Regions from separate parts of the Paenibacillus sp. GYB006 genome, predicted to be linked through region 2. Evidence: a T-box and tRNA genes for the amino acid it is inferred to sense, from the RefSeq annotation. Region 2 holds a T-box; the other holds one or more tRNA genes.
What was found. A T-box is a leader RNA that pairs with one kind of tRNA and senses whether it is charged. The one in region 2 lies ahead of argS (arginine--tRNA ligase), so its partner is inferred to be a tRNA-Arg.

Region 1 (5,475 bases), on a different contig from region 2:
AAGGTGAGATTTCGGTAAAGCCGGATATCGCCTATCTTTATATTGGTATTCAAACAGAGGGAAAAACAGCTGTTGAAGCTCAAAAGGCAAATGCTAAAAAGATGCAAAACTTAACCAATTTACTTAAAAAGACATGGAAGCTGCAAAGCAAAGATATACAAACGAATCAGTTTTATGTACAGCCTGATTACACATATAGCGAAAAAGAAGGACGGAAACTAAAAGGATACACAGCATCACATTCACTAAAAATTAGCTATCGTAATCTCGATAAGATCGGAGAACTGCTGGATTCAGCAGCTAAAATGGGTGTGAACCAGATCGACAATATTCAGTTTTCGATTGAGAATAGAGATGCTTTCGAAACGGCCGTAATTGAAAAAGCGATGTCTAATGCGAATTTGAAGGCAGGAGCCATCGCTAAAGTTTCAGGACGCAGTTTGGGAGTTGTTCTGAGTGTGAGTCAAGGGAATGTGGCAGAACCAGTTCGTTACTACGAGCAGATGTATGATATGAAAGTGGAAACAGCAAACAGTACTGCTGATAAATCATCGTCAGTTGAAACGGGAGAAATTAAATTGACTACAGAACTTACGGTACACTATCAACTTAACTAGTACTTTACTTGAGAAAAGCAGTTTAGAAGCATGAAAAAAGCCGCAGTCCTCTAGGACTGCGGCTTTTTTCATTTATTTCTATATTAGATCCCTTGCGGTGGAGTTGAAGAAATAACTTTATCAACAAGTCCGTAAGCTTGAGCTTCTTCTGCACTCATGAAGTTATCGCGATCTGTGTCTTTCTCGATACGTTCAATCGGTTGACCTGTACGTTCAGCCAAGATTTTGTTGAGTTTGTCACGCATTTTGAGAATGCGGCGAGCACGAATTTCAATATCTGTCGCTTGACCTTGTGCACCACCCAAAGGTTGGTGAATCATGATCTCGCTGTTTGGAAGCGCAAAACGTTTGCCTTTTGCACCAGCATTGAGCAAGAATGCACCCATAGAAGCTGCCATACCCATGCAAATTGTCGATACATCTGGTTTGATGAATTGCATAGTGTCATATATCGCCATACCCGCAGTAATGGAACCGCCTGGGCTGTTAATGTATAGGTGAATGTCTTTCTCCGGATCTTCCGCAGTGAGGAACAACATTTGAGCGATGATAGAGTTGGCTACTACATCGTTAACGTCGCTTCCCAGAAAAATAATCCGATCTTTCAGTAGTCTGGAATAAATGTCATAAGCGCGTTCACCGCGATTGGTTTGTTCTACGACCATAGGAATGTAACTCACGTGAAAAACCTCCTTAGGAATTTAGGTTTAGAGTTTATATTTAGACGTTTAACAGCATCTATATCTACTGTTTCCGTATTAACCACATCATAAACAAATCAAAACAAAAAGTCAAAGAAAGTCAAACTATTTTGATAAAAAAAGAAACCTATTCGGTTTCATCGGTTAAGTGTATAACAAGCTGTTAGTAATTATATGGCGCGCCCGCGAGGAATCGAACCTCGATCTCAGGCTCCGGAGGCCTACGTCATATCCGTTGGACCACGGGCGCACAAGTGTGACAGCAAAATTTATTATATCTGATTGCCATTAAAAATGCAAGAAAGTTTAGTGGAGGTGTTTGATGTTCTATAAGAATGTGCAGACTACATTAATAGTGCGTTCTAAGCAATATTTTATTTATAAGTAGGCAAAGTGCATAAATAGACGCCCACTTGCGAAATATACTTCTGACCACTTGCATACCAGGGTAGATTTAGGTAAAATAAACGTGGGACTTAAAAAGTTAACCCCGGGACAATTTTAGTCCATATTAGAGGCCGGAATGAAGGAGTTTGCGGAAGTGGAAAGTATGCGAACGATTTTAGAAGTGCAGAAGCAACTTCTACCTGATCTCATGGACGTAATGAAGAAGAGATATACCATTTTGCGCCAAATCATGATTTCGGATGTAATCGGACGAAGAACGCTTGCCCACTCTCTGGATATGACGGAGCGTGTACTCAGATCGGAGACAGACTTGCTTAAATCACAAGGACTGATTGAGATCGAGAGTATGGGCATGAGAATAAGTGAGTCCGGCGAGCAGCTGCTTGCAATGTTAGAACCTATGGCTAATGAATTATTTGGACTGTCGGAGATGGAAGAATTAATCGAGAAAACGTATGGACTCCAAAAGGTTATCGTTGTTCCCGGTGATTCAGAAAACTCTGAATATGCCAAACGTTCACTTGGACGTGCAGGAGCTAGAGCCCTGCTGAGTGTCATGAATGATGGAGATGTTGTTGCAGTTACAGGTGGATCGACTACAGCTTCGGTCGCTGAACACTTAACTCCGTCGTCTGCTATGCGTGGAGTATGGTTTGTACCCGCAAGAGGCGGACTTGGTGAAAGTGTAGAATTTCAAGCGAATACGATCGCGTCGACCATGGCTAAGAAGCTTGGGGCTGAATACAGGTTGCTTCATGTGCCTGATCTGTTAAGTAACCATGCCTACGAATCACTAGTTCAAGACTCTAACATTCAAGAAATTTTGGGTATGATTCGAAAAGCTCGCATTGTAATTCATGGAATCGGCGGAGCAATGGAGATGGCTAAAAGACGTAAGCTTGCACCTCAGACGATCGAAGAGATTAGAGATGAAGGTGCTGTCGCTGAATCCTTTGGTTATTACTTCAATAATAAAGGAAAAGTAGTTCATACTATGCTCACGCTTGGTATGCGTCTTGAGGATATTACTCGGACGGATGTCGTCATCGCCATTGCAGGCGGTAAATACAAGGCAGATTCTATAAAAGCCGTGCTTCGTTTTGGGCAGGAAGATATACTTGTCATTGATGAGGCGGCAGCTACGGAAATTGTTAAGGATTTATAATGAAGTAAGAAAGATTTGAAACTTGTTGTCTTGATGAATCTATTTTAGATTTGTCTTGAATATATAAAAATTTAGCAAAACTTGGGAGGAACTTACTCATGGTTAAAGTAGGTATTAACGGTTTTGGACGTATTGGACGTAACGTATTCCGCGCAGCACTAAACAACAGCGATGTGGAAATCGTAGCAATCAACGATTTGACTGACGTAAGCACTTTGGCTCACTTGCTTAAATACGACACAACTCATGGTCGTCTGGATGCAACTGTTGAACATAAAGAAGGCGCTCTTATCGTTAACGGCAAAGAAGTAAAAGTATTTGCTGAGCGTAACCCAGAAAACTTGCCTTGGGGACAACACGGCGTTGAAATCGTTGTTGAATCCACTGGTATCTTCACAGCGAAAGAAAAAGCAGAAGCTCACCTTAAAGGCGGAGCTAAAAAAGTTATCATCTCTGCACCAGCTACAAACGAAGATATTACAATCGTTATGGGTGTTAACGAAGAGCAATATGACCCAGCTAACCACACTGTAATTTCTAACGCTTCTTGTACTACAAACTGCTTGGCACCTTTCGCTAAAGTTCTTGACGAGTCCTTCGGTATCGTTAAAGGTATGATGACAACTGTTCACTCTTACACTAACGACCAACAAGTACTTGACCTGCCGCACAAAGACCTTCGTCGTGCTCGTGCAGCTGCTGAGAACATCATTCCTTCTACAACTGGTGCAGCAAAAGCAGTTAGCCTTGTATTGCCACAACTGAAAGGTAAACTGAACGGTATGGCTATGCGTGTTCCTACTAAGAACGTATCCGTTACAGACCTAGTAGTTGAACTTGGTAAAAACGTAACTGTTGATGAAGTAAACGCAGCTTTGAAAGAAGCAGCTAACGGTCCACTTAAAGGAATCATGAACTTCTCTGAAGAGCCGCTTGTATCCAGCGACTACAACAGCGATCCAGCTTCTTCCACAATCGACAGCCTATCCACTATGGTAGTTGGCGATAACATGGTTAAAGTTGTATCTTGGTACGACAACGAGTGGGGTTACTCCAACCGTGTAGTTGACCTTGCTGCTTTCATCGCTAAAAAAGGTCTGTAAGAATAACACAAGGGCTTTAACAGCCTGATGTGAATCCAGGTGAAGAGGAGAACATTTATGTCTCTCCTCTTCATCATGGTTTTTATCTTTAATGCCAGAGAACCGGAGAAACCGGTCTATATAAATAGAGAGATATAAAGGCACTATATTGCTGTTTGAATGAATGGACTATTGGGTTTCGCCTAATGGTTACTACACATAAGATATCAGCTATCTTTTTTAGATAGCACTTAGGAGGAACGTGGAGATGAACAAAAAAAGTGTACGTGATGTAGAAGTAACAGGAAAACGTGTGTTTGTTCGTGTCGATTTTAATGTACCGCTCGAAGATGGAAAGATTACTGACGATACTCGTATCCGTGAAACACTTCCAACTATTAAATACTTGGTAGAAAAAGGTGCGAAAGTAATTCTTGCAAGTCACATGGGTCGTCCTAAAGGTGAATTTGTTGATTCCCTTCGCTTGACACCTGCGGCTAACCGTCTATCTGAGCTGCTTGGCAAACCGGTTGCTAAAGCAGACGAAGCTATTGGAGATGCAGTAAAAGCAGAGATCGAAAAAATGAACAACGGCGATGTTCTTGTACTTGAAAACGTCCGTTTCTACCCTGGAGAAGAGAAAAATGATCCAGAACTAGCAAAACAATTTGCTGATCTGGCTGACCTTTTCGTAAATGATGCATTTGGTGCTGCTCACCGTGCTCATGCATCGACAGAAGGTATTGCTCATCATCTTCCAGCCGTTTCGGGTCTTTTGATGGAGAAAGAACTTGATGTTCTCGGTAAAGCATTAACTACACCAGAACGTCCTTTCACTGCAATCATTGGTGGATCTAAAGTAAAAGACAAAATCGATGTTATTGATAACTTGCTTAACATTGCTGACAATGTACTCATCGGTGGAGGTCTCACTTATACGTTCTTCAAAGCACAAGGTCACGAAATCGGTAAGTCTTTGCTGGATGATTCCAAACTGGATGTAGCTCTTGGATTTATCGAAAAAGCGAAGAAACTAGGTAAGAACTTCCTTCTTCCTGAAGATATCGTAATCACGAAGGAATTTAGCGCGGATGCAGAAACGAGAATAGTTGATATTGATCAAATTCCAGCAGACTGGGAAGGTATTGATATTGGACCGAAAACTCGTGCGAAATATGCAGAAGTTATTAAAAATTCCAAACTGGTTGTATGGAACGGACCAATGGGTGTTTTTGAAATCGAGCCATTCTCTCACGGTACTCGTGAAGTAGCAGAAGCTTGTGCATCAACAGAAGGATACACAATCATTGGTGGAGGAGATTCTGCAGCAGCAGCTGAGAAATTCCATCTTGCTGAAAAAATGAACCACATCTCAACTGGTGGCGGTGCTTCCCTCGAATTTATGGAAGGTAAAGAGCTTCCTGGTGTTGTGGCATTGAACGATAAATAAAAAATAATTTGGATATAAGAGGAGGAGCGTACGATATGAGTAGAACTCCGAT
Region 2 (5,475 bases):
ATACCACCGGATACGGCGCCAGACCAGCTAAACCACACCATCATAACAAGAAGTGCGATTAGCGGTAACAGTGATAACGTCCAGTACGATAATGTAATAGGAAGTTGATGATCCAACGATAGTCCTCCTTTTTTTAAGATAGACAAATCTTGTTACCAGCTTAGGGCAATGCCGTCGCCTCGGGGATCAGCCCCCGCTGAAAGACTGCCTTTGTTCTTATTGATTACAATACCTTGAGCGTGTCCCATTTCTTCAGCCCATTCCGGAGCTAGCTGCACATCGTGTCCTTTTGTCTTTAATACCTCGAAAACGGCTGACGTCGCACGCGACTCTAATTTGAAGGATTCGGTATTTTCTCCCCAGGTTCTCCCGTATAACCATCGTGGTGCTTCAATCGCTTGCTGAATGTCATATCCATAATCAATAACACGGGTAACAAGCGAAGCTTGGGTCTGAGGTTGTCCTTCTCCGCCCATTGATCCATACAACATAAAGAGATCTCCGTCCTTTAATGCCATAGCCGGAATAATCGTATGAAAAGTATGCTTTTCTGGTTCAAGAGAGTTAGGGTGGTCTTCATCGAGTGAAAAGAATGAACCTCTATTTTGGAGTAAAATACCTGTGCCTTCTGGAATAAACATCGACCCGAATTCATGGAATATGCTCTCAATTAGAGAGACCCCGTTACCTTCACTGTCCACTACAGCCATGTATACAGTATCTCTATTCATAACTAAGTCCCAGTGGTCTTCTTTATCCGCAGCTGTCTCTTTGCTTATCTGTTCACTCGTTTCCTTTACATGCTGCTTGCTTAGTAAATCTTCAAGCGGAATATCTATCGTTCGGGGGTCTGTTACATAACGATCTCGAAATGTAAAAGCCAGCTTTGCCACTTCTGCCATAAGGTGATAGTATTCCGGTGTCTGATCTCCGATCTCATTCATATCATATTCTTCAAGATAGTTGAGCATCATGAGTGCTGCCATACCTTGTGTATTTGGCTGTGTTTGATGTACTTCATAACCGCGGTACATTGTAGATATAGATTCTTCCCATTGTGCTTGGTGAGAAGAGAAATCATCCTTGCACAACATTCCCCGCGCCTTCTTCACGCCATCACATATCGCATCAGCCAGTTCCCCTTTGTAGAAGACACTTGCTCCTTGCTTCGACAGTAGTCGCAGCGAATGTCCAAGATCTGTTTGCTTTAAGATTTCGCCCGGCGCAAGGGGTTTGTCATCAGGTAAAAAAATACGTGCAGCTTCTTTATGCTCTGAAAGTTCATCTTGAAACCGCTCAATAAATCGGCTGAGCTTTAGTGAAACAGGAAATCCTTGCTCCGCATAATAAATTGCTGATTCAAACAGGGACTCCCAAGGGAGTTTACCATATTCATCATGCATTGTTTTCCAACTATTTACTGCACCGGGGACAGTGATCGCTGACAGTACACCGCGGCTTGGAATCTTTTTATGCCCTCTCTCGTTGTAAAACTCCCGAGTTGCCAGCTTCGATGCAGAACCGCTTCCATTAAGTGCTCGTATTTCCTTCTTCTTGTTGTCCCACAGTAAAGAGAACAGATCTCCACCAAGACCCGCCATATGCGGATAAACTACACAAAGTGTTAGATTCATTGCAATTGCCGCATCAACTGCATGTCCACCTCGTCGAAGGATATCATAGCCCGCGATGGTTGCTAAATAATGCGGGGATGTCACTGCTCCGCGAGTTCCCGTAGCAGGTGGTCTACCTGTTATCATCGAAGCATGAGAACCACCTTTTTCATAATGGAATGTCATTCAATCTCACCCTTTCTGTGAATAGTAGGTGTTTCAATACTGGGTCCTTTGACATAAACAGGGACTTTCGACATATTACCCCACATAAAGAGAGGTAATCATAAAATACATGGTCAATTTTGTGAATTCACTATGAAGAGGCAACAAAGAGGCTTAGTAAGTGCATAGTAAGATAAGTAAGGCTACAATCTCAGGAGATGCTCAGAGGCTTTAATTAAGTGGGAGTAGAAATTTACAGCATAAGAAGACATTATCTCATAAATGGTCGAATTTTCGCGGTTGCTATTGCATATTGATTAGCGTATCCGTTCTTCGGGTAATAGAAGAACAAATAGCGAATACACGGAGGTATATCATAATGACATTGACAAACTTAGAGATCGAAAAGCAAACCAAAATTGCAGCATGTATTGAAGCAATGAATGCGTGTAATAAATGCTATGTATCCAGCTTAAAAGAATATGATCTAGCTTCCCTATGTGAAAGCATGAAATATAATAAAGAAGCAGCCGAAATCTGCAGTTTTGCAGCAGCAGCCCTTAGCCGTGGAACGGTATTTGAACAAGAAATTTTGGCTCTTGTCGTAAAAGCTTGTGAACAATGTGCAAATGAAAGTGAGAAATTTGAACATACTCATTGCCAAAGTAGTGCAGAAGCTTGCCGCCGCTGTGCAGAGATCTGCTCAACAATGAGCATGGCTGTATGATGGGTTGTTTTCCTGTATATGAGCGAGGAAGAGAAGTAGCAGAAGAAGGAGTTTAATCCTTGTTCTGCTTTTTTTGTGAGATTCTATAGAATATCCCTATCTATTTACATTTAATACTATAAACTTGTCTCTAACATAAGCTTAAAGGTGCAGGAAACTCAGAAAGGAGTTCGCTATCGTGTGGAAAGGAAACTTTGTTGAAACGAGCAGGGGGCGATTTGAGTATTTTATATGTGGAGAAGGAGAACCATTAGCAATTACACATTTCTATATGGCTTTCGATGATCGCGGAAATTTGTTTGCGAGTCCATTTACTGAACGATATAAGGTGCATTTAATTAATGTAAGGGGAGCGGGGAATTCCGCCAAAGTTGAACACGATAGTCAATTAAGCTTGAAAGAAATGGTTAAAGATTTTGAAGCGATTAGAGAAGCGTTAGGATTTGAAAAATGGGCTTTCGCAGGTCATTCAACGGGAGGAATGCTTGCACTACAATATGCCATTGAAGCACCCCATTCGCTAATGAAAGTAATTGCTGGATGTACCGCTGCAAGTAACGAATATGCTAGCCATCCAAGAAGCATGTACTGTTCGAAAAACGAGAATTTTCAGCGGATTATTGAAATTATGGAGTTACTTAATAACCCAAATACTTTACAAGAAGAACGTAAAAAATTGAACTACGAATGGGCTTTAATGTCGTATCATTCCGAGGAAAAACTAAAGCAAGCATTAACACTTCCAAATAGTGGACGAACCATGGGGAGAAGTCTTGATTATTTTAGAAAAGTAGAAGTTAAAAACTTTGACCATCGTGAACAATTAAAAAAGGTACATATTCCGGTCTACGTGTTTGCAGGAAAATTTGATGCACAATGTCCGGTCGAATATGGTATTGAAATAGCAACATTAATACCTGATGCCAAATTTACGATTTTTAATAAATCAAATCATAATCCGTTCATAGAGGAAGAAGAAGCATTCAAAGATTTCGTGAAATTTAGCCAAAAATAATCCCTCGAAAAGGTTGCGCTTTGCAGAAACTAAATATATAATATTACAAAATTATACAATCGATGATCAAGAGAGTAATCCAGGACACCGTATTGTTAGCGAACCGGGTTGGTGGAAGCCGGTATGCAGGATCTGGTATGAAACGCACTTGGGAGATGGTATGCCGAAATCGAAGTAGGCGTATCCGGTCATGTGGACGTTACCCGCATATAAGGGGAATAGATACTCCTTATTCGTTATGTTTTTTGCAGAAGCGAATGGTTGATCTATTCACATAGAGTGGTACCGCGGGAATAATAGCTCTCGTCTCTGATAAACAGAGATGAGGGCTTTTTTTGATATCCAATTTTAAAGGAGTGTAGTAAGGATGTTAACAAAAAAGATAGCTGGGATTTTAGATTTACATGTTGATATGACTGCACAAGAGATAGAAGCTATGTTAGAACAGCCGCCCCATCCTGAAATGGGGGATGTTGCCTTTCCATGTTTTTTGCTGGCTAAATCTCTAAAAAAATCACCTGTTATTATAGCAGCTGAACTAGCAGCTTCTATTCAAGAAACCGGGATAACCGCAATGGCAGCGGGTCCGTATGTTAATTTCTTTTTTCAGCGGAGTACTGCTGCCGAGGCTATATTCGCTCAGTTAAGTCATCCGGACTTTGGGAAGCTTTCTATAGGAGAAGGGAAAAAAGTAGTCATTGATATGTCTTCTCCCAACATAGCTAAACCTTTTGGAGTAGGCCATCTTCGTTCAACAGTGATTGGTGCCGCTCTATATCGAATGTACGAAATCGCAGGATACAGCGTAGAAAATGTAAATCACCTTGGAGACTGGGGAACCCAATTTGGTAAACAAATCGCGGCTTATAAAAGATGGGGGGATGACGAGAAACTGGCCAAAGAGCCCATAAGAGAATCACTTAACCTATATGTGAAGTTTCACGATGAAGAAGAGCATGATCAGACGCTCAGCCAAGAAGCAAGAGAATGGTTTCGCAAATTAGAACAAGGTGATGAGGAAGCCACTAGGTTGTGGAATTATTTTGTCAAGATCAGTATGCAGGAATTTGAACGGATGTATAAGCGTCTTGGTGTAGACTTTGACCATGTTCTTGGCGAAAGCTTCTATATTGATAAAACGGCAGGAATTGTGACAAAGCTCCAGGAGTCGGGTCTTCTTATCGAAAGCGATGAAGCGCTCGTTGTCCCGCTGGAAGAGGAAGGATTGCCGCCATGTCTTATTATTAAGCAGGATGGTACGACGATTTACCCTACAAGAGATCTCGCAACCGCTTTTTATCGCCGTGAAGTAATGGGCGCAGATGAAATTCTTTATGTAGTCGGTGCGGAGCAAAAGCTTCATTTTCAGCAGGTCATCGCAGTTCTTCGCAAGTTGGGCGAGCCTTGGGCGGAAGACTTCATCCATGTTCCGTTTGGTTTAATGAAATTTGAAGGGCGCAAAATGTCCACGAGACGGGGGAAAGTCGTTTTTCTGGAGGAGGTTCTTGATGAAGCTGTTCAGCGGGCACGTGAAATTATCAATTCAAAAAACCCGAATCTGCCAAATGCAGAAGAGGTAGCGGAGCAAGTAGGTATAGGAGCGATTGTATTTGGAGATCTCAAAAATCATCGGTTAAATGAAGTTAATTTCTCACTCAAAGAGGCGCTTAGTTTTGAAGGAGAAACAGGCCCGTATGTGCAATATACGTATGCGAGGATTCAAAGCCTGCTTACAAAAGCACAGGGAATCGTTCCAGGGGGCAATACAAGGTCCTCTATATCGTTAGATAAAATATCAATAAGTGATGCTGCTTGGAATTTGTTAAAGCATCTCTCCAGATACCCGGAGTATCTTGAAAAAGCAGTCTGTTTAAAAGAACCTTCCATACTCGCGAGGTATGTTATTGATACGGCTCAATTATTCAATCGTTTATATCATCATGAACGTTTTCTGG

Region 1: it encodes a tRNA-Arg, which carries the amino acid that the T-box ahead of argS (arginine--tRNA ligase) is inferred to sense. The anticodon was not compared.

What each region holds. Positions count from the first base shown of each region.
Region 1 covers NZ_JARBDA010000023.1:24,590-30,064, forward strand. Annotated here, with positions in the region: gene PV403_RS23335 (SIMPL domain-containing protein) at 1-617, shown strand, start outside; gene clpP (ATP-dependent Clp endopeptidase proteolytic subunit ClpP) at 701-1,297, opposite strand; tRNA gene PV403_RS23345 (tRNA-Arg) at 1,494-1,568, opposite strand; gene PV403_RS23350 (sugar-binding transcriptional regulator) at 1,869-2,891, shown strand; gene gap (type I glyceraldehyde-3-phosphate dehydrogenase) at 2,990-3,994, shown strand; gene PV403_RS23360 (phosphoglycerate kinase) at 4,242-5,423, shown strand; gene tpiA (triose-phosphate isomerase) at 5,459-5,475, shown strand, end outside.
Region 2 covers NZ_JARBDA010000001.1:1,013,620-1,019,094, forward strand. Annotated here, with positions in the region: gene PV403_RS04890 (L-lactate permease) at 1-116, opposite strand, end outside; gene ggt (gamma-glutamyltransferase) at 153-1,799, opposite strand; gene PV403_RS04900 (four-helix bundle copper-binding protein) at 2,158-2,505, shown strand; gene PV403_RS04905 (alpha/beta fold hydrolase) at 2,684-3,520, shown strand; T-box leader at 3,574-3,834, shown strand; gene argS (arginine--tRNA ligase) at 3,888-5,475, shown strand, end outside.